Regions from separate parts of the Isoptericola sp. NPDC060257 genome, predicted to be linked through region 3. Evidence: riboswitches for the same ligand, from Rfam matches in the RefSeq annotation. Region 3 holds a riboswitch; each other region holds the start of a gene.

Region 1 (8,634 bases), on a different contig from region 3:
AGAAGCGCGCGCTCTACGGCTACGACCCGCTGCGGGCGCTCGCGGCCCTGCGCCGGGAGCTTCCCCTGCTCGACAGCGCCGGGTTCCTCCGGGCCCTCACCAGGGTGGTCAACCGGCTGCGCGACCAGCACACCCAGCTGTTCGTGGGCGCGCCGGGGGCCGAGCCGTACGTCGCGGCGCTGCCCTTCCTCGTGGAGCCGTTCGGCCCGTACACGTCCCCCACGTTCCTGGTCACCAAGACGACGGGCGAGGTGCCCGACCCGGCGTTCGCCCCCGGGGTGCGGCTCACCACCTGGAACGCCGTGCCCTTCACCCGGGCGGTCGACCTGTTCGCCGACACCCTCACCGGGGGCCGGCCGGACGCGCGCCGGGCGCGGGCCCTCGAGACGCTCACCCAGCGGCCGCTCGCCTACCTGCCCCCGCCGGACGAGCTGTGGGTCGACGTCGGCTTCCGTCTTCCCGGGGACCCGGCGGGCGACCCCGACCGCACCGCCCGGTTCGCGTGGCGGGCGATCCGCCCGGGGGCCGCCGCGACCGCCGACGACCGGGTCGCGACCCGGACGCGCCGCGGGATCGACGTCGTGGGCGAGACCGCCCGCCGCGCCCGCAAGCTGTTGTTCGCCACCGACCTGTGGGAGGGCGACCGGCAGGGCGTCCAGCCCCGGGCGAAGGGCTCCGGCTGGCTGCGCACCAGCGTGGCAGACGCCCTCGCCGCCCGGCCGGTGACGACGTCGCACGGCACGTTCGGCTACCTGCGCATCTGGACGTTCGACGTGCGCCACCCCGGCCGGTTCGTCGACGAGGTCGCCCGGCTCCTGCGCCGGCTGCCCCAGGAGGGGCTCGTCGTCGACCTGCGCTCCAACCCGGGGGGCGTCGTCGACGCGGCCGAGCGGCTGTTCCAGCTCTTCACGGACCGGCACGTCGAGCCGGTGCGGTTCGCGTGCCGCGCGACGCCGGCGATGGCCGACCTGGCCGAGGCGGACGGCAACGGCGCCGACCTCGCCGACTGGGCGGGCTCCCTGCGCGCGGCCCTCGACCTCGGCGAGGAGTTCTCCCAGCACCTGCCGCTCGCCGACCCCGACCTCTGCAACGGCGCGGCCCGCGCCTACCGGGGACCTGTCGTCGCCGTCGTCGACCCCAACACCTACTCGTGCGGCGACCTGTTCGCGGCCGGGATCGTGGACCACGGCATCGGGCGGGTGGTCGCCGTGGGCGCCGCGACCGGCGGGGGCGGCGCGAACGTCTGGACCGGTGACGACGTCCAGTACGCCTACCACGCGGCCCACCGCACGCTCCCGCCCCTGCCGCCCGGGGTCGGCTTCGCGATCGCGGTGCGACGGATGGTCCGGTCCGGCACCTCCGCGGGCCTCGCGATCGAGGACGTCGGGGTGGCCGGCGAGGAGCGGTACGACATGACCGAGCGTGACGTCGTGGACGGGAACCCCGACCTGCTCGAGCACTGCACGTCGCTCCTCGCCGCGGGCTAGCGGTGCTGACCGGCGCGTCCGGGCAGTCCGGGAACGGTCTCGGACTCGTCCGCGTACGGCGCGAGCAGCAGCGAGGCGGTGGCCCACCCGCGTGCCAGCAGCCCCGCGTCGGAGTCCGGCTCGGTGGACCTTTCGGTGCCCTCGTAACGGACGACGAGGCCCGGGTCGTGGTCGCTCCGCGCGATGCGCGCGTGGACCGCGCCGAAGGTGGCCAGGGGTGCCTGTCGCAGCCCGCGCAGGCCGTCGCGCGGCACGTCGGGCACGTTGATGTTGAGCGTCCGCCTGCTGCGGGGGTGTTCCAGCAACCACGCCAGGGCGTGCGCCGCGACGTGCTCCGCCGTGTCCCAGTGCTCGGGCGCGGCCGCGTCGAGGGAGACGGCGAGAGACCGCATCCCGAGCGAGGCCCCGGACAGCGCCGCCCCCACGGTGCCGGAGTGGAGGACGGCGTTGCCCACGTTCGGTCCGCGGTTCACCCCGGACAGGACGACGTCGGGGACGTCGCCGAACGCCCCGTACGCCGCCACGAAGGTGATGAGAGCGGGGTCGGCGGCCACCGCCAGAGACCGCAGGCCCGCGGGCAGCCCGGGAGCCTCGTGCTGCTCGACGATCAGCTGACCGCCCTCCTGCGCACCGTGCAGCGCGGCGGACGCGCCGGAGGACTCCTCGCGGGGGGCCACGACGACGGTGTCGAGGCCGAGGGAGACCGCGCAGCGCGCGAGGACCGCGAGACCAGGGGAGTCGATCCCGTCGTCGTTCGTCACCAGTGCCAGCATCGTGGTCCTTCCTGTCGTGCGGTGGTCCCGGTGTCACCCGAGATCGTCGACCGTGACCCGTTCGGCGAAGCTCTCGATCTCCGCGCGGCTGCCGGTGCCGAGGCCGTGCCGGGCGACGTTGAGGGCGCCCGCCGCAGCACCGAGGCGCACCGCGTCGACGACGGGCAGCCCGCGGCCGACACCGACCGCGACGCCGGCCGTCATCGAGTCGCCCGCGCCTCGGTGGTCGACCGTCGAGACGGGCGGCGTGGTCAGCGCGGCCGTGCCGTCGGCGGTGACCAGGAGCGTCGGCTCGTCGGCCCGGGAGACGACGAACGCGTCGAGGCCGTCGGCGACCCAACGGCCGGCGGCCGCCCGGAGGGCGGGGACCGAGTCGGCGTCCGCCAGATCGTCGTCGACCATCTCCTCGTGGCTCATCTTCAGCACGGAGAGCGTCGCGCGGTCGATGGCGGCGGCCAGGCCCCCGCTCAGGTCAGCCACGACCGGCGTGCCCGAGGCCGCGACGTCGCGTGCGAGGCGGGTGAGGTAGTCCTGGGGCAGCTCGACGCCGTGCTGGGTCCCGGTCAGCACGCACACGTCCGCCTCCAGCGCCGCCACCAACGACGTGCCGTAGAGGTCGTCCAGCGCGTGCCGGTCGAGCGGCACCGACGGCATGACCACGTGGTGGGGATCGTCTCCGTGGCGGCGGTCCCGCACCAGGGCGCCACCCCCGCCGCGACGCGTCGGCCGCACCTCCAGCTCGCGGGTGCGGGCCAGGTGCGCGGCGATCTCGCCGGTCTCTCCGCCGAACGCCCCGCACACCACGACCTCGGCGCCCAGCGACCGTGCCATGGTCGCGACCCACAGTCCCTGACCGCCCGGGTGGACGTGGACCTCCGGCGCGTCGCGGACCGGGTCGGTCTCGATCTCGATCGTGAGCAGCGGCTCGGGGGCGATGACGCAGACCCTGGGCGTGGACGGCATGCCTGGACCGTAGGCGCAGGTGCCCGTGCCCGCCCGAGGGGACGACCCGAGCCTTCCTCTCGTCCCCACCCGCCGGCCCGAGGAACGACGACCCCGGTGAGACGTTCGTCCCCCAGCATCTCGGACGTCGCGCGCGCCGCCGGTGTGTCGATGGGCACGGTGTCGAACGTCCTCAACGGCACGGTGCGCGTCACCCCGGCGACCCGGGCCCGGGTCGAGGCCGCGATCCGGGAGCTCGGGTTCGTCCGCAACGGCGTCGCGCGGTCGCTGGCGGCCGGCCGGAGCTCGACGCTCGGCTTCGTGATCATCGACCTCGCGAACTCCTACTTCCTGGACATCGCGCGAGGCGCCGAGGAGGAGGCCGGCCGGGCGGGGTTGAACCTGCTGCTGGCGAACTCCGACATGTCGAAGGAGAAGCAGAGCACGTACGTCGACCTGCTCGCCGTGGGCGTGCTGCAGTCGCTGCTGCTGTCGTCCTCGCTGCGGGCGCCGGACGACGTCGCGATCATCGGCTACGACGACAACCGCGCCGCGTGGGACTCCGCCGTCCCGCTGTCGACCGTCCGGCAGCCGGGGGAGGCGGTCGGCCGGGAGGCGGTGCGGCTCCTGCTGGAGGAGCTGGAGACCGGGCCCGAGGCCCACCGGCACCGGCTCGTCACGTGCGAGCCGCGGCTCGTGGTGCGCGCGAGCACCGCCGGCCCGTCCTGACCGGCCGGCAGGATCAGCCGCCCGCCGGGGGCCGGCCGTCGATCAGCTCGCTCAGTCCGGTGCGGAACCGCTCCGTGTCGTCGAGGTCGATCGGCCGCAGGCGCCGCGTGATCCCCGGCCCCGCGGCCAGCGAGATCCAGTGGCGCTTGTTCATGTGGTAGCCGGCGGTCACGGTCTCGAGCTCCTGGCGGAGCGCCTCGCCGTCGTCGGGCGCGCACTTGAGCGTCACGAGCGGGGTGCCCGTGACCTCCGTGGTCATGCAGAAGACCTTCGCCCGGACCTTGAACACGTCGTGCTCGGGCCCGAACGGCCAGGTGCGGGTGACGCCCGGCAGCGCGAGCGCGGTGGCGGCGGCGACGTCCTGGTGCTGCGTGGGGCCCACGCCGTGTCAGTCCTGTCGGGACGTGCGCAGCGCGTCGCCCTCGACCTCGGCGGCGCTCCAGAAGTTGCGGAGCATCTCCTCGGGGGTGAGCAGCGAGTCGCGGTGCTCGACCGGCTCCTCGGCGCCCGCGATCGCCTTCACCTCGTCGTGGATCCGCTCCATGGAGCTGTCGAGGGACGACGCGACGTCGGCGGCGAGCTTGAGCGAGTCCGTGAGGTGGCGCGGCACGTCGCGCGCGTACTTGTAGTAGATCTTGTGCTCCAGGCTCGCCCAGAAGTCCATGGCGATGGTGCGCAGCTGGATCTCCACGATGACGTGCTCGACCCGGTCGGACAGGTAGACCGGCACCTGCACGATGAGGTGCAGGGACTTGTAGCCGTTCGCCTTGGGGTGGGCGATGTAGTCGCGCTCCTCCAGGACCGTGAGGTCGGCCTGGTTCATGAGCATGTCCCGCACCTTGTAGATGTCGGAGACGAAGCTGCAGGTCACCCGCACGCCGGCGACGTCGAACATGTGCTCGCGCACGCCCTCGGGCGTCAGCGGGATGCCCTTGCGCCGGCACTTGGCGACGATCGACTCGAGCGACTTGAGGCGCGAGCTGACGTGCTCGACCGGGTTGTAGTTCTGCATGTGCCGGAACTCGTCGCGCAGGATCGAGATCTTGGTCATGACCTCGTCGATCCCGAACTTGTACGTCAGCACGAGCCGCCGCAGGCGGTCGACGAGAGCCCGGATCTCCGCGGCCTCGGGGGAGTGGTGCGGGGTCTCCGGTGCTGCGTCCTGGGAGGCGCCGTCCCGGTGCTCGTGCGGTGCGTCCTGCCGTGCGTCCTGCCGTGCGTCCTGCCCTGCGTCCTGGCTCACGGGCACCACGGTAGCCAGGTTTCCTGGCGCTCGAGAATCCGATAAAACCGGTCGGGACTGTTCGGTATTCGAGACGGTCGGGACGAACTGTTGACACCCCCCTTCCGGAGACCTACGTTCCTGCGCACCGGGTCGGACGACCGCGGCGCCCCAGGTGGTGCGGCCGGACGTCCCGGGTGGTCACGAGCTCCGACGCGAAGCCCCGGCTCGTCGGACGGCAACCCCCAGCGCGGGCGGGTGCCCCGGGTGAGGACCAGGCCGGCCGTCGCCGACGGCACGGCAACACGCGACCCCCGCCCCGGCGGGGAGCAGGAGAGGACGAGCATGCACCGCGACGCCACCACCGTGCGCCCCCTGTCGTCCCGGCACGTGCCGTCCGCCTCGCCGGTGACCTCGGCGTCCGCCCGGGCGTGGTGTCGACGCCGCTGATCGCGGCCTGATCGTCCGCCCCTCGCGGCGGACGACCCTCCTCGACGGCCCGGCACCTGCCGGGCCCCGGCCGCAGACGGCCCCGCCCGCCGGTCCCGGCGGGCCTTCCTCCCCGTGCCCTCCCGGCGGTGGCGCGCACCCGCAGGTCCACGACCCGCGCCCGAGTGCGTCCGTCCGCCGCGCCCTGATCGGAGCCGACGTGCCCTCCTCCCTGCCCTCGACGTCCACCCCCAGCACCCCGTCCGCTCTCGTCGTCGGCGTCGACCTCACGGCGGCCGGCGCCCGGCCCGGCGTGCACCGAGCGCGCGGCATCGTGCAGCCCCGGTCGTTCGACGCCGAGCGCTTCGTCCAGCTCGTGCGCACCGCCGACGGCGGCGGCCTCGACCTCGTCACCCTCGACGAGGGCTTCCTGCTGCACCCGGGCCGGCGGCAGGTGACCGGGCGGCTCGACGCGGCCGTGGCCGCCGCACGGGTGGCCCCCCACACGACGCGGGCCGGGCTGGTCGCCGCCGTCGACACCGCGCACGTGGACCCGGCGCACGTCGCCCAGGCCGTCGCCCGCGTCGACCAGGCGAGCTCCGGCCGTGCCGGGTGGCAGGTCGGGCTCCCCACCGGCGCCGTGGTGCAGGACGACGCGTGGGCGGAGCAGGCCCGCGGCGTCGCGGCACAGGTCGTGCGGCACTGGGACGGGCTCGCGACGGGGACCGGGCCGAACGCGGGTGACACCGCCGGCGCCGTCGCCGTCGACGACGAGGGGCGCTTCCGCGTGGACCACGACGGCATCCGCTTCGCCGTGCGCCGGCACCGGCCTGCCGAGAGCCGGGCCGCCGACGGGCCCCGGGGCGCCGGGACGCGGCAGGGCCGGCCGCCCGTCGTCGTCTCCGCCCGGAGCGAGGCCGCGCTCGACCTCGCCGCCCGGACGGCGGACGTCGTGCGCGTCGCGGCCACCGCGCCGGCCCGCGCCGTCCGGCTGCGCTCCCGGCTGCGCGACGCTGCCGAGGCCGCGGGCCGCGACCCCGACACGCTGCGCGTGCTCACCGAGGCGTACGTCGTGCTGGCCGAGGACCGCGCCAGCGCGCAGGCGCGGCTCGAGCTGGTCGAGGCCCTCGAGGGCCCGGAGATCTCCGGCGGGCTGCTCGTGGTGGCCGGCACCCCCGACGACCTCGCCGAGACGATCGTGGACTGGCGGGACGCCGGCGCGTCCGACGGGTTCCTGCTGCGGCCCTCGTCGCTCGGCCCGGACCTGGACGCCCTCGTCGACGGTGTGCTCCCGCGCCTCGTGCGCGACGGCGTGCGGGCGGTGGCGTCACCGGCGCCGCGCACGCTCCGCGCGACCCTCGGGCTGCCGGACGTGGGGCCTGCCGGCAGCGCCGGCAGCGCCGTCGTCGCCCCCGCGTCGGCGCACGCGCGGCCGCGCGCCCGGGCGGGCCGCACCGCCGACTCCCGGCTGGTGCGCGCGTGACCGCCCGCACCCACGCCCGCCACGTCGCCCCCGCCGCCCGCGTCGCCGACACCCGCCGCGACGCCGCACGCCCTCTTGTGACCGGAGGTCCCCGATGACCGTCACCGACGCACCGCGCGTCCGCCCCACCGACCCCGCAGGCGCCCCTGCCCACGCACCGGCCGCCGATCCTGCCGCCGGTCCTGCCGTGGCCCGGCGCGCGCGCCGGCGGGCCGACCGCGAGCGCGCGCTCGCCGCGCCCCACGGCTGGCTGAGCCTGGCGGGGTTCCACTGGCTGCCCTCGCGACCGGAGCCGCTGCCAGGCGTGCCCGGGCTGTGGCTCGCCGACGCCGCCGGCGCGCACCTGCGGCCGGGGGAGACCGGCGGTCCCCGGGTCCGGGGGCCGGAGGTCGTGGACGGCGCGTACGACGGCGACGTCCCCGAGGGGGGCAGCGTCGTCCTGGGGACGTTCCTGCCCTCCGGGCGCGAGCCCGTCGACGGCGCCGACCCGGACCACCAGCAGGCAGGGGAGACGGCCGCGGTGGCGATCGAGCTGGTGCGGCGCACCGGACGCCTCGCGATCCGGCTGCGCGACCCGCACGCCCGCACGCGCCTCGACTTCGCCGGGGTGCCCGTCTTCGACCACGACCCCTCGTGGGAGGTCGAGGCGCCCGTCCGCCTGTACGACGAACCCCGCGAGCTCGTGGTCGGGGCCGCCCGCCCCGGCCTGGTGCACCGGCTGCAGGCGGTCGGCGAGCTCGACCTGACGCGCGGCGACCGGACGGTCACGCTCGTCCTGACCGGCTCCCCGGGGGGCGCCCCGACGCTGCTCTTCAGCGACGAGGCCCCTGGCGTCGCGCCCTGGCGCGTGGCGCGCCCCGAGCTCCCCGGGTCCCTGACCCCGGGCGACACGGGCGTCGCGTGCCTCGACCTCAACCACGCCGTCAACCTGCCGTACGCGTTCAGCGACCACGGCACGTGCCCCGCCCCGCCCCCGGGCAACCACGTCCCGTTCGCCGTCACGGCGGGGGAGAGGGCGCCGCGATGACCGCCGTCACGACGCCTGGCGCACAGACTCCTGGCGCACAGACTCCTGGCACACAGACTCCTGGCGCACAGGGTCCGGGGCCCGCAGCACCGGCTCGGGACGCCGCGGCCACCCCGTACGCGGCCCTGCGCATCGTCCCCGCCCGCCACCCGGGGCGCTGGGTCGCGACGGCCGGCGTGGCCGTGCTGCTGGCGATGGTCGTCAGCTCGCTGCTCACCAACGACCGGTGGGAGTGGGACGTCGTCGCGCAGTACCTCACCTGGCCCTCGATCCTGTCCGGCGCCTGGGCGACGATCCGGCTCACGGCCGCGGCGTCGGTGGTGGGCTTCGCGCTGGGCACCGTGCTGGCGCTCATGCGGCTGTCGCGCTCGCCGCTGCTCGTCGGGGTGTCGTGGGCGTACACGTGGGTGTTCCGCTCCGTGCCCCTGCTGCTGCAGCTGCTGCTCTGGTACAACCTCGCCTATCTGTATCCGCACCTGAGCCTCGGCGTGCCGTTCGGCCCCGAGTTCCTCTGGTTCGACACCCTCGGCGTCATCGACAAG
Region 2 (3,780 bases), on a different contig from region 3:
GCGGCGGTCGCCTCCTCCAGGGAACGCGTCGGTGCCGGCAGCTTCCGCGAGAGCGTCCGTGTGAAGAACGGCGCGTACCGCACCTTCAGGCCCACCCGGAACACTGCCCGGCCCTCGGCCTCGGTGTCCGCGTGCGCCTGCGCGGCGAGCTCCCGCAGCGCCGCCGTGACCTGGTCGGCCGTCGTGAGGTTGCGCTGGTAGGTGGTCTCCCGGCTGTGCCCGCGGGCCACCCACGGGGTGTCGTCGACGACGGCGGAGCCCTCCCCGCGGCCCAGCTCCCCGTACCAGGCGCCCATCCGCGGCCCGAGCTCGCCGACCAGGACCGCGTCGTCCGCCGCGGCGAGCTGCGCGACGGTGTCGATGCCGTGCGCCGCGAGCCGCTTCGACACCCGGGAGCCCACGCCCCACAGGTCGGCGGTCGGGCGCTCCCCCATCACCTCGAACCAGTTCTCCGCGGTGAGCCGGTAGACGCCCGCCGGCTTGCCGAACCCTGTCGCGATCTTCGCCCGGACCTTGGTGTCGCCGATCCCGACCGAGCAGCGCAGGTCGGTCGCGTCGAGCACCGCCCGCTGGACGGCGTGCGCGAACTCCTCCGGGGCCTCCCCGTCGTACCCGAGGAACGCCTCGTCCCAGCCGAGGACCTCGACCACCGTGCCCAGACGGCGCAGCGCCGCCATCACCTGCGCGGAGGCCGCCTCGTACACCGGGTGGTCGACCGGCAGGATCACCGCGTCCGGCACCTTGCGGGCCGCCACGCGCAGCGGCATCCCCGACCGGACGCCGTACGCCCGCGCCTCGTACGACGCGGTGGAGACCACCGCGCGCTCCGTCGGGTCGCCGCGTCCGCCGACGATCACGGGCCTGCCCGCGAGCTCCGGGCGCCGCAGCAGCTCGACCGCGGCCAGGAACTGGTCGAGGTCGACGTGCAGCACCCAGCGGAAGCGGCGCGCGCCCATGCCCCGAGTCTGCGTCACGTCACGGAGGTCCGCGCCGTGCAGGGACCTACGCGTGTCCCGCCGGCGGCACGACGAGGTCGCCCAGGTCGGGCGGCCGGTAGCCCGCCCCCTTGAGCACCTTGCCGTCCGACCGCCGCAGCACCCGGCCGTCCGCGTCCACCTTGCTCATGTTCGAGCGGTGGACCTCGACGAAAACCGCCGGCAGGTCGATCCCCAGCACGTCGGCCGCGCCGTAGGTGACGTAGAGGACGTCGGCCAGCTCCTTCGCCACGGCCCGGTACGCGGCAGTGACGTCGCCGCCCTCGGCCAGCCCCGTCGCGAGGTCCGCGAGCGCCTCCGCCGCCTCCCCGGACTCCTCCGCCAGCAGCGCCCGGCGGTGCTCCGCCAGACCGGGTCGGGCGGTCTCGACCTCGAGGTCGAACGCCGCGCGGAACTCGGCGACACGTCGCATCGGCTCGTGGTCCATGCCGGCACCGTAGGCGGTCCCCGGTGCGTCGTCGAGCGGGTGAGGACCGGGCGAAAACCGGGGGCGCGCGCATTCCCGGCGCCGTGGGCCGCTCTCTCCCAGGGCGACCACCCCCGGGTCGCGCCTCCCCCTGGAAGAGAGCACCACCATGTCCGTCTCCACCCCGACCCACCGCACGACCGCCGGCACCCGCGCCCCGGGCGCCCCCGCCGCCCGTCGCCTCCCGAACGCCCTGGCCGAGCAGGTGGCGCTGCGGCTCGACGTCGCCGTGACCGCCCTCGCCCGGTTCCTCACCCGGTGGTCCGTCCCGGCCCTGCGGGTCGCGCTCGGGCTCGTGTTCCTCGGCTTCGGCGTCCTGAAGTTCTTCCCGGGCGCCAGCCCCGCCGAGGAGATCGCGGGCCGCACCGTCGAGACGCTCACGCTCGGGTTCGTCCCCGCCACGACCGCCGTCGTCCTGGTCGCCGTCATGGAGACCTTCATCGGGCTCACGCTGATCTCCGGCCGCCTGCTGCGGGTCGGGCTGGTCGCCCTCGCCGTGGCGATGGTCGGCATCCTGTCCCCCGTCGCGCTGTTCGGCGACGAGCTGTTCGGGCACGGCATGACCCTGCTGGGCCAGTACGTGCTCAAGGACGTCGTCCTGGTCGCGGGCGCCGCCGTCGTCGCGGCCGTCGCGCTCGGCGCGCGCCTGCGCCTCGAGGCCTGACGAGTCAGACGCCCTCGCACCACCCCGGAGCCTCCGGCCGTCCCCCGGCCGGAGGCTCCGGCGCGTCGGCGTGTCCGGATGGTGAGAAGTCTCCGGACGGCGCTGGCGCTCGCCGGATCGGCTGCTATACCTCCGCCCAGGTCACGAGCCCCAGCGCGAAGCCCCGGCTGGCTGGGCAGCAACCCCACGTCACGGCGGGGTGCTCCGGGAGATGACCTGGCCGCCGGCCGGTCCGCGCACGCGGGCCGAGACGCCGTGCGGCAAGCGTGATCGACGGACTGCGAGGGACGACCCATGACCGAGAACACCCGCCCCGCCACCCCCTCCGTGGTGGTGGTCTCCGGCAACCCGCGCGCGGGCTCGCGCACCCTGACCGCGGCGGAGACCGCCGCCCGCCGCGTCGCCGAGCTGCTCGGCGCCGCGGACGTGGCGACGATCGAGCTCGCGGCGTTCGCGGGCGAGATCCTCACGGCCGCGCACCCGGCCGCCGACGCGGCGAAGGAGCGCCTGGCGCGCGCCACGGTCGCCGTCGTCGCGACCCCCGTCTACAAGGCCTCCTACACGGGCCTGCTCAAGGCGTTCCTCGACCTCTACGGGCCCGACGGCCTGGCGGGCGTCGTCGTCGTGCCGCTCGTCGTGTCCGGCAACCCGGCGCACGCCCTCGCCGGCGAGGCGCACCTGCGGCCCGTGCTCGTGGAGCTGGGTGCGGTCGTGCCCACCCGCACCCTGACCCTCACCGAGGCCCAGCTGCCGGACCTCGGCGAGGCGCTGGACCCCTGGTTCGCCCGCTGGGCGACGCCGCTGCGCCGGGCCGCCGGCGTCCCCGCACCGCCGGCCGCCACGACCACCACCCCCACGACCACCGAGCTGACGGGAGCCGCCCTGTGACCACGGAGCACGCCCACCAGCGCACCGACCTGTCCGCGCTCTCGGGGATCGAGGAGCTCCTGGCCCAGCAGGACGAGCCCCAGCTGTCCCCTGACGAGTTCAAGACGGTGTTCCGCCAGCACCCGGCCGGCGTGGCCGTCGTCGCGCTCGAGCACGCGGGCCGCCCCGTCGGGTTCACGGCCACGTCCGTGATCTCCGTGTCCGCCGCACCGCCCCTGCTCGCGTTCTCGCTGGCGTCCACCTCGTCGTCCTGGCCCGCCGTCTCGACGGCCAGCACGCTCGCGATCAGCTTCCTCGCCGATCACCAGGACGACCTCTCCGCCCGGTTCGCCACCAGCGGCATCGACCGCTTCGCGGGGGGCGGCTGGACGGCACTTCCCTCGGGCGAGCCCGTCATCGACGGCGCCGTCTCCTGGGTGCGCGCCCGCGTGCTGCAGCGCACCCCGGTCGGCGACAGCTACCTGGTCTCGCTGCGCGCGCTGCAGTCCGGGTCGGACGGGACCTCACCCCTGGTCTACCTCGACCGCACCTACCACCGGCTCGGCGACGAGTCCGCGATCTGACGGGACCACGACACATGACCGACCTCACCACCCCCTTCGTCGTCGGGCTCGACGTCGACGGCGCGGGCGCCCACCCGGCGGCAGCCGCCGCGACAGGCCTCACGCCGGCCGAGACCGTCGGCGCGCCTCGCCTCGCCCGCAGCGTGCGGCGGGCCGAGAACGCCGGCGTCACCTTCGCGACGTTCGCCGACGCGCTGCTGCCCG
Region 3 (8,634 bases):
CCGCTTGCCGACGGGCTGCACCTTGTCGGTGCCGCGCAGGGCCACGGGGACGACGGGCGCCGAGCCGGCGAGCGCCAGCCAGGCGACGCCGGTGTGCCCCTGGTGCAGCTTGCCGTCGCGGGAGCGCGTGCCCTCGGGGTAGATGCCGAAGGCGCCGCCGCGCTTGAGCACGACGAGCGCGTCGTCGAGCGACCGCTGCCCGGCGCGCGGGTCCTCGCGGTCGACCGGGATGTGGCCCATCGTGGTGAAGAACCAGCGCGAGACCCGGCCCTTGAGGCCCCGGCCCGTCCAGTACTCCGCCTTGGCGATGAAGGTGACGTGCCGGGGCACGACGAGCGGGATGATGATCGAGTCGATGAACGACAGGTGGTTGCTCGCGAGGATCACCGGGCCGCGCCGCGGGATGTTGTGCAGTCCCGTCACCTGGGGGCGCAGGAGCACGTACACCAGGAGCGACAGGACGAGGCGCAGGAACCGATAGGTCACCGCACCATTGTGCCCCCTGCTCCGCCGGCCCCGGCCGAGGCCACCCCCGCGGGCGTGTGATCAGGGCGTTCGCGCCGCCTCGGCGGCGAGGAGCGACGCGGCGGCGCGGCGCGCCTCGCGCGCGACGGCGGCGTCGTGCGTGATGGCGGCCGTGGTCTGGGCGCCCTCGGCGAGCAGCACGACCTGCAGCGCGACGGCGTCGGGCAGGCCGGCCTCGCGCACGAGGCCCAGCACGTGCTCCCGGAAGGCCTCCTTGTGCCCGCGCACGGCCTCCGCGATGCGGGGCGACGTCGCGCCGAGCTCGCCGAACGAGTTGATGAACGCGCACCCCCGGAACCCGTCCTCCCGGAACCACGCGTCGAGGAAGTCGAAGACGCTGAGGATCCGGTCGCGCGGCGTGGCCGCGCCGGCGGCCGCGCGCTCCACGCCCTCCGTCCACTGCCTGGTCCGCAGCGCGAGGACGGCGACCACCAGATCCTCCTTCGACTGGAAGAGCCCGTAGATCCGCTTGAGCGACACCCCTGCCTCGGCGCGCACGGCGTCCATGCCCACGGCCTGCACGCCGCGCGCGTAGAACAGCCGGTCGGCGGCGGCGACCACGGAGTCCCGCGCTGCCTGCTCGTCGAGCATCGTTCACCCTCTCGTCGCCGTCCCTCCCCTTGCGGGGAGAACCATCGTTCTCTACTGTAGCGAACAGCGGGAGAACGATCGTTCTCCCCTCCTTCGGAAGGGGCATCACCATGGGCTACATCACCGTCGGGCAGGAGAACAGCACGGACGTCGAGCTCTACTACGAGGACCAGGGCTCCGGGCAGCCGGTCGTCCTCGTGCACGGGTACCCGCTCGACGGGCACAGCTGGGAGCTGCAGACCCGCGAGCTCCTCGCCGCCGGGTACCGCGTGATCACCTACGACCGCCGCGGGTTCGGCGCGTCCAGCAAGGCCGGCTCGGGGTACGACTACGACACGTTCGCGAAGGACCTCGACACCGTCCTGACGACGCTCGACCTGCGCGACGTCGTCCTCGTCGGCTTCTCGATGGGCACCGGCGAGCTCGCCCGGTACGTGCGCAACCACGGCCACGGGCGCGTCGCCAAGCTCGCGTTCCTCGCCTCGCTGGAGCCGTTCCTCGTGCAGCGCGACGACAACCCCGAGGGCGTGCCGCAGTCCGTCTTCGACGGCATCGTCGACGCGGCCCGCGGTGACCGCTACGCCTGGTTCACCCAGTTCTACAAGGACTTCTACAACCTCGACGAGAACCTCGGCACGCGGATCTCCGAGGAGGTCGTGCGGGCGAACTGGAGCACGGCCGTGGGCTCGGCGCCCGTCGCCGCGTACGCCGTCGTCCCCACGTGGATCGAGGACTTCCGGCCCGACGTCGAGGCGGTCCGCGCCGCGGGCCTGCCCACGCTGATCCTGCACGGCACGAAGGACAACATCCTGCCGATCGACGCCTCCGGCCGGCGCTTCCACGCCGCCGTGCCGGACGCCGAGTACGTCGAGGTCGAGGGCGCGCCCCACGGGCTGCTGTGGACGCACGCGGACGAGGTCAACGCGGCGCTGCTCGCGTTCGTCCAGCGCTGAGCCCGACCCCGCGAGCGCTCAGCTCGCGGTGAGCAGGTAGTCGTCGGCGTCGTCGTCCCACGCGAGGGCGACGGCGCCGGCGGCCGCGGCGCCCTTCGCGAACTGCAGGAACCCGCGGTAGCCGAGCGCCTTCTCCGAGAAGTCGGGGCGGCGCTTGCGCACCTCGTTCTTCAGCCCGGACAGCGGCGCGCTGCCGCCGGCGTCGCGCACCACCTGGCGCAGCAGCTCGAACGCGCCCTCGGTGTCCTGCTGCGCGGGCAGCGCCACCTCCGGGTCGCCGGCCGACGGGCCGTCCGACAGCACGACGAAGTCGCGGTCGGCCAGGAAGCGCAGGAACTCGCCGAACGTGCGGAAGCCGTAGTCCGACTCGCTGAACGTGGGGTCCTTGCGCACCAGCGTGCGCTTGAGCATCGACGCCGTGACGGAGCCGCTGGTGGAGGCCTGCAGGTCGGCGAGCGTCTGCGCCACCCGGACCTCCATCGTCGCGTCCTCGCCCGCGGGCGCCGCGTCCTCCTGCTCGAGGTCCGTCTCGACCACGGACTCGACGGGCTCGGCCGCGGGCTCGACGGCGGCCTCGGCCGCGGGCGCCTTCTTGCGACGGCGGGTCCCCGACGTCGCGCCGGACGTCGCGGGCGCGGACTCCTCGGCGGGAGCGGGGGTCTCCGCCTCCGCCGGGGCCTCGACCGGGGCGGGGGTCTTGGCCCGGCCCCCGCGGCCGCCGCCGGACCGGCCGGCCCCCTTGCCGCCGCGCCCGGACCGCTTGGGCGCGGACGCCTCGGACTCGTCGGGCACGTCGACGCCCTCGAGCCGGTCGTAGAAGAGGAACTCGTCGCACGCGGGCGGCAGCAGGCGGGACGTGGAGTTCTCCACGCCGACGCCGATGACCTTCTTGTCGAGCTCGCGCAGCTTGTGGACGAGGGGGGAGAAGTCGGAGTCGCCCGTGCACATGACGAACGTGGTGATGTACTCGCGCTCGAACGCCATCTCGATCGCGTCGACCACCATCTTGATGTCGGCGGCGTTCTTGCGGGACGCGCCCATGCGCTGCGTCATCTCGATGAGCTCGACCTGGTGGCGGGTCAGCATCCGCCGGTCCTCGTCGAAGTACGACCAGTCCGCGTAGGCGCGGCGCACCACGACCCGACCGCGCACCGCGAGCGCGTCCGCGATCGGCTTGAAGTCGAACTGCATGCCGCCCAGGTGGTCGCGGGCGCCGAGCGCCAGGTTCTCGTAGTCGAGGAAGACGGCGAGGCGCTCTTCGGTGTCCATGCACGTCAGGCTACGGCGTCGCGTGCTCCACCGCGGGCCCGGGGGTCGGTTACCACGGCCGTCACCGCACCGTCCAGGTTCCGGGCGTTCCGTCACCCTTTCTTCACCCCCTATCCTGTGTCGGGTCCCGACGACGCGACGCCTTGGAGGCTCACCTTGTCAGCAGATCCCGGAGCCACCACGGCGACGGACGACATCGTCCCCGACCCTGCGCTCCCCCCGACGGCCGTCCCGGCCGAGGACCTCAAGCCCCGCTGGACGCCCGCGAAGATCGCGCTCTGGGCGGCGATCGCGCTGCTCGGCGGCGTCGCGTGGGTGATGATCGCGCTGGTCCGCGGCGAGACGATCAACGCGATCTGGTTCGTCTTCGCGTCGGTGTGCACGTACCTCATCGGGTACCGCTTCTACTCGAAGGTCATCGAGCGGTACATCACGCGCCCCGACGACCGGCGCGCCACCCCCGCCGAGACGCAGGAGGACGGCAAGGACTTCGTCCCCACCGACCGCCGCGTGCTGTTCGGCCACCACTTCGCCGCCATCGCCGGCGCCGGCCCGCTGGTGGGCCCGGTCCTCGCCGCGCAGATGGGGTACCTGCCCGGCACCATCTGGATCATCGTCGGCGTGGTGCTCGCGGGCGCCGTGCAGGACTACACGGTGCTGTTCTTCTCCATGCGCCGCGGCGGCCGCACCATCGGCCAGATGGCGCGCGAGGAGCTCGGGCGGATCGGCGGCGTCGCCGCGATCGTCGCGTCCCTGCTCATCATGATCATCATCGTGGCGATCCTGGCCCTCGTGGTCGTCAACGCCCTCGGCGAGAGCCCGTGGGGCGTGTTCAGCGTCTCGATGACGATCCCGATCGCGCTGTTCATGGGCGTCTACCTGCGGTTCCTGCGCCCGGGCAAGATCACCGAGGTCTCCCTCATCGGCTTCGTCCTGCTGCTCGCCGCGATCATCGGCGGCGGCATGGTCGCCGACACGGCGTGGGGCGCGGACGTGTTCACCCTCGACCGCACCACGATCGCCGTCGGCGTCATCGTCTACGGCTTCGTGGCCGCCGTCCTGCCGGTGTGGCTGCTGCTCGCCCCGCGCGACTACCTGTCCACCTTCATGAAGGTGGGCGTCATCGTGGTCCTCGCGGGCGCCGTCGTCATCGTGCGCCCCGAGATCTCGGTGCCCGCGATCAGCGAGTTCGCCGGCTCGGAGACCGGCCCGGTCGTGGCCGGCAACCTGTGGCCGTTCCTGTTCGTGACGATCGCGTGCGGCGCCCTGTCCGGGTTCCACGCGCTCATCTCGTCGGGCACGACGCCGAAGCTCGTGGAGAAGGAGCGCCAGACGCGCTTCATCGGCTACGGCGGCATGCTCATGGAGTCGTTCGTCGCGATCATGGCGCTGGTCGCCGCGATCTCGATCGACCGGGGCGTGTACTTCGCGATGAACTCGTCGGCCGCGGCCACGGGCGGCACCATCGAGGGCGCGGTCGCGTTCGTGAACTCGCTCGGCCTCGCCGGCGTCAACCTCACGCCCGACACCCTGAGCACCCTGGCCAGCCAGGTGGGCGAGCCGTCGATCGTGTCCCGCACCGGCGGCGCGCCGACGCTCGCGCTCGGCCTGGCGACGATCATGCACCAGCTCGTCGGCGGCACCGCGATGATGGGCTTCTGGTACCACTTCGCGATCATGTTCGAGGCGCTGTTCATCCTCACCGCCGTCGACGCCGGCACCCGCGTGGCCCGCTTCATGCTGCAGGACACCATCGGGAACGTGGCCCCGCGGTTCAAGGACGTGAGCTGGCGACCAGGGGTCTGGGTCTGCACCGCGATCATGGTCGCGGGCTGGGGCACGATCCTCTATCTCGGCGTCACCGACCCGCTCGGCGGCATCAACACGTTCTTCCCGCTGTTCGGCATCGCGAACCAGCTGCTCGCGGCGATCGCCCTCGCCGTCGTGCTCGCCATCGTCGCCAAGCGCGGCCGCGCCTACTGGGCGTGGCTGTGGATCGTGGCCGTGCCGCTCGCCTTCACGGCGCTCATCACCATCTGGGCGTCGTTCGAGAAGATCTTCTCGGACGTGCCCCAGGTCGGGTACTGGGCGCAGCACCGGGCGTTCCAGGACGCGCTCGCAGCCGGGGAGACGTCGTTCGGCACCGCCCCCGACGTCGCGGCGATGGAGGCCGTGGTCCGCAACACCTTCGTGCAGGGCACCCTGTCGATCGTGTTCGTGGTGCTGTCGATCGTCGTGATCCTCGCGTCGGTGGTCGTGACGATCAAGGCGTTCCGCGACGGCGGCGGCGAGAACCACGAGGACGCGCCCGTCGCGTCCCGGCGGTTCGCCCCCGCGAACCTCTTCGCGACGGCCGAGGAGAAGCGGATCGAGAAGGAGTGGGTCGACGCCGGCCTGCGGGAGACCAGCGGTGCCGGGCACCACTGACGCCCGCACCGTCGGCGCCACCGCGCGCGACGCCGTCCGGGCACTGGCCCGGGCGGCGTCGGCGGGGTGGACGAACCTGCGCTGGTACGTGCGGCAGGTGATGGGCGAGGGCGCCTACGCGACGTACGTGGCGCACGAGCGGGCGGCCCACCCCGACCGGGAGCCGATGGGCGAGCGCGAGTTCTGGCGCGAGCACTACGCGGCCCAGGACCGCAACCCCGGCTCGCGCTGCTGCTGAGCGGGCGGGCGCGACGGCGCCCGCCGCGCCAGGATGGGCGCGTGCGCGCGATCGTGTTCGAGAACCACGGCGGCCCCGAGGTGCTGCACCTCGCCGACGTCCCCGACCCGCAGGCCGGGCCCGGCCAGGTGCGCGTGCGCGTCGAGGCGGCCGCCGTCAACGGCTGGGACGTGAAGTCGCGTGCCGGGGCGACCGGCGCCCCGGCGCCGACGTCGGCCGTCGTGCCCGGGCTGGAGGTGGCGGGGGTCGTCGACCAGGTCGGCCCACCCGCCGGGGAGGGCCTGACCGGCGTCGCGCCCGGCGACCGCGTGGTCGGGTTCGCCGTCGGCGGCGGGTACGCGGAGCTCGCCCTCACGTCGGTCTTCGCGCGCGTGCCCGACGGGCTCGCCGCGACCGACGCCGTCACGGTCCCCGTCGCGGCCGAGACCGCGACCCGCGTGCTGCGCCTCCTCGACGTCCGGCCGGGCGAGACGCTGCTCGTGCACGGGGCGTCCGGGGCGGTGGGCGCGCTGGTCGTCCAGCTCGCCGTCCGCCGCGGCGCCCGCGTGATCGGCACGGCGTCGCCGCCGAACCAGGACAGGGTCGCCGCGCTCGGCGCGACGCCCACCACCTACGGCGCCGGGCTCGTGGAACGGGTGCGCGCCCTCGCCCCCGACGGCGTAGACGCCGTCCTCGACACCACCGGCGCGGGCGTGCTCCCCGACTCGATCGCGCTGCGCGGCGGCACGGACCGGATCGTCACCATCGCCGACGACGCCGCGGCGGACCTCGGGGTCCAGGCCAGCTGGCGGTCCGAGCGCGACGCCGGCGAGCTCGCCGAGGCCGTCGACGCCCTGGCCCGCGGCGAGCTGGCGACCACCGTCGGCGCCGTGCTGCCCCTGGCCGACGCCCCGCGGGCGCACGAGCTGGTCGAGAGCGGGCGCGCGGGCGGCAAGGTCGTCCTGGTGCCCTGAGCAGGGCGTTCCCGCCCGATCCGCATCGGCGATCGTCTCAGCAGGCGGTCTCATCCTCGCCCGTATCGCGGATGCTGCGTACGATCGCGTGACAAGCCATCCAGAGCGGCCGAGAGTCCTGGCTCGACGACGCCGCAGCAACCCGTTCTCCGACGGAAGCCTCCCGAGGACGAAGGTGCTCACGCCAGGATCGATGGAGTGACGCATGGTCGCAGAGGCATCCCTTTCGCCCACCCCGGCAGCTCAGCCGGCAGTTCACCCGGCGCTGCCGGCACGCCCGACGGTCTCGTTCGAGCTCATGCCGCCGCGCCGGCCGGACGCCGCCCCCAAGTTCTGGGAGACGGCGCGCCGGCTGGTGGCCGCGCGCCCGGACTTCGTGTCCGTGACCTACGGCGCGGGCGGCGGTGACCGGGCGACCGCACGCCAGGTCGTGTCCACCCTGCTCGCGGGCACGCCCGTCCTGCCCGTGGCTCACCTGACCTGCGTGGGCGCGCACCGGGAGGACGTCTCCGCCGTCATCGACGACTTCCTCGACGCCGGCACCCGCGCGTTCCTCGCCCTGCGGGGCGACCCGCCGAAGGACCAGCCGGACTGGGCGCCGCCCGCCGACGGCGTCGCGTCGTCGATCGAGCTCGTGCACCTGCTGCGCGAGGTCGAGGCCCGGCGCTGCGCGACCGACCCCGGGGCCGCGCTGCGCGGCGCCGCCCGCCCGATGACGATCGCCGTCGCGACGTTCGTCGACGGCAACGTGCAGGCGGGCACCACCCGGGCCCAGGAGGTCCGGCGCCTCAAGGAGAAGCAGGACGCGGGGGCGAGCTTCGCCATCACGCAGCTCTTCTACGAGGCCGGCTCCTACACCGACTTCGTCGCCGAGGCCCGCGCGGCCGGGGTGACGATCCCGATCCTCGCCGGGCAGCTGCCCACGACCGAGCCGCGCCGGCTCCGTCGCGTCGAGGAGCTCACCGGCGTCCGCGCGCCCCGGCACCTGCTGGACGCGCTCGACGCCCTGCCGGACCCGGAGGCCCAGCACGCCTACGGGACCGCGCGCGCCGTGGAGCTCGCACAGCGCGTGCTCGACGCGGGCGCACCCGGCATCCACGTGTACACGTTCAACAAGTACCGTCCCGCTCTGGACCTGCTCGAGGGTGTCCACCTCGGCGGACCGGCGCCGGCCGACGCCACGTCGGACGGCGCGGACCTGGCCAGAAGGCCGTGGGTACCGAGCATCCCGACCCAGGCTCCCGCCGTCTGACGCGCGGAGCCCGAACTCTGGAGTGCTCATGTCCACCACATCGACAAGCCCCACCCCCGCCACGGCATTTCCCGGTGGCACGATCCTCGGCTACCCGCGCATCGGGCGCCGCCGCGAGCTCAAGAAGGCCGTGGAGTCGTTCTGGGCCGGGCGCACCGACGCCGTCGACCTGGAGGTCGCGGCCGGCACGCTGCGCCGCGAGACGGCCCGCCGTCTCGTCGACCTCGGCCTGAACCCCGACGACGGCTCCGTGCCCGGGTCGTTCTCCTACTACGACCAGGTGCTCGACGTCGTCGCGCTGCTGGGCGCCGTTCCCGAGCGGTTCCGCGACCTGCTCGACGACGAGGACGGCTCGCTCGAGCTCGACGGCTACTTCACCGTGGCCCGGGGCCGCGGCGAGGACGCCCCGCTCGAGATGACCAAGTG

The links. Region 3 has a riboswitch for S-adenosylmethionine ahead of ACFWEK_RS04120 (methylenetetrahydrofolate reductase). Riboswitches for the same ligand answer to the same signal wherever they lie in the genome.
Region 1: linked by a shared signal. The riboswitch ahead of ACFWEK_RS06260 (LLM class flavin-dependent oxidoreductase) and the one ahead of ACFWEK_RS04120 (methylenetetrahydrofolate reductase) in region 3 are both predicted to bind S-adenosylmethionine.
Region 2: linked by a shared signal. The riboswitch ahead of ACFWEK_RS19740 (NADPH-dependent FMN reductase) and the one ahead of ACFWEK_RS04120 (methylenetetrahydrofolate reductase) in region 3 are both predicted to bind S-adenosylmethionine.

The regions. Positions count from the first base shown of each region.
Region 1 covers NZ_JBHXAW010000048.1:8,673-17,306, reverse strand. Annotated here, with positions in the region: gene ACFWEK_RS06290 (S41 family peptidase) at 1-1,487, shown strand, start outside; gene surE (5'/3'-nucleotidase SurE) at 1,484-2,260, opposite strand; gene ACFWEK_RS06280 (PfkB family carbohydrate kinase) at 2,294-3,223, opposite strand; gene ACFWEK_RS06275 (LacI family DNA-binding transcriptional regulator) at 3,320-3,931, shown strand; gene ACFWEK_RS06270 (MmcQ/YjbR family DNA-binding protein) at 3,945-4,313, opposite strand; gene ACFWEK_RS06265 (GTP pyrophosphokinase family protein) at 4,320-5,048, opposite strand; SAM riboswitch class IV at 5,353-5,466, shown strand; gene ACFWEK_RS06260 (LLM class flavin-dependent oxidoreductase) at 5,803-7,065, shown strand; gene ACFWEK_RS06255 (DUF1684 domain-containing protein) at 7,160-8,092, shown strand; gene ACFWEK_RS06250 (amino acid ABC transporter permease) at 8,089-8,634, shown strand, end outside.
Region 2 covers NZ_JBHXAW010000350.1:155-3,934, reverse strand. Annotated here, with positions in the region: partial or broken gene ACFWEK_RS19755 (DNA polymerase IV) at 1-956, opposite strand, end outside; gene ACFWEK_RS19750 (MazG nucleotide pyrophosphohydrolase domain-containing protein) at 1,003-1,422, opposite strand; gene ACFWEK_RS19745 (DoxX family protein) at 1,571-2,125, shown strand; SAM riboswitch class IV at 2,265-2,398, shown strand; gene ACFWEK_RS19740 (NADPH-dependent FMN reductase) at 2,420-3,013, shown strand; gene ACFWEK_RS19735 (flavin reductase family protein) at 3,010-3,576, shown strand; partial or broken gene ACFWEK_RS19730 (nitrilotriacetate monooxygenase) at 3,591-3,780, shown strand, end outside.
Region 3 covers NZ_JBHXAW010000028.1:11,897-20,530, forward strand. Annotated here, with positions in the region: gene ACFWEK_RS04085 (lysophospholipid acyltransferase family protein) at 1-486, opposite strand, end outside; gene ACFWEK_RS04090 (TetR/AcrR family transcriptional regulator) at 547-1,116, opposite strand; gene ACFWEK_RS04095 (alpha/beta fold hydrolase) at 1,227-2,069, shown strand; gene ACFWEK_RS04100 (NYN domain-containing protein) at 2,088-3,338, opposite strand; gene ACFWEK_RS04105 (carbon starvation CstA family protein) at 3,495-5,765, shown strand; gene ACFWEK_RS04110 (YbdD/YjiX family protein) at 5,749-6,003, shown strand; gene ACFWEK_RS04115 (NADP-dependent oxidoreductase) at 6,045-6,956, shown strand; SAM riboswitch class I at 7,050-7,156, shown strand; gene ACFWEK_RS04120 (methylenetetrahydrofolate reductase) at 7,162-8,208, shown strand; gene metE (5-methyltetrahydropteroyltriglutamate--homocysteine S-methyltransferase) at 8,237-8,634, shown strand, end outside.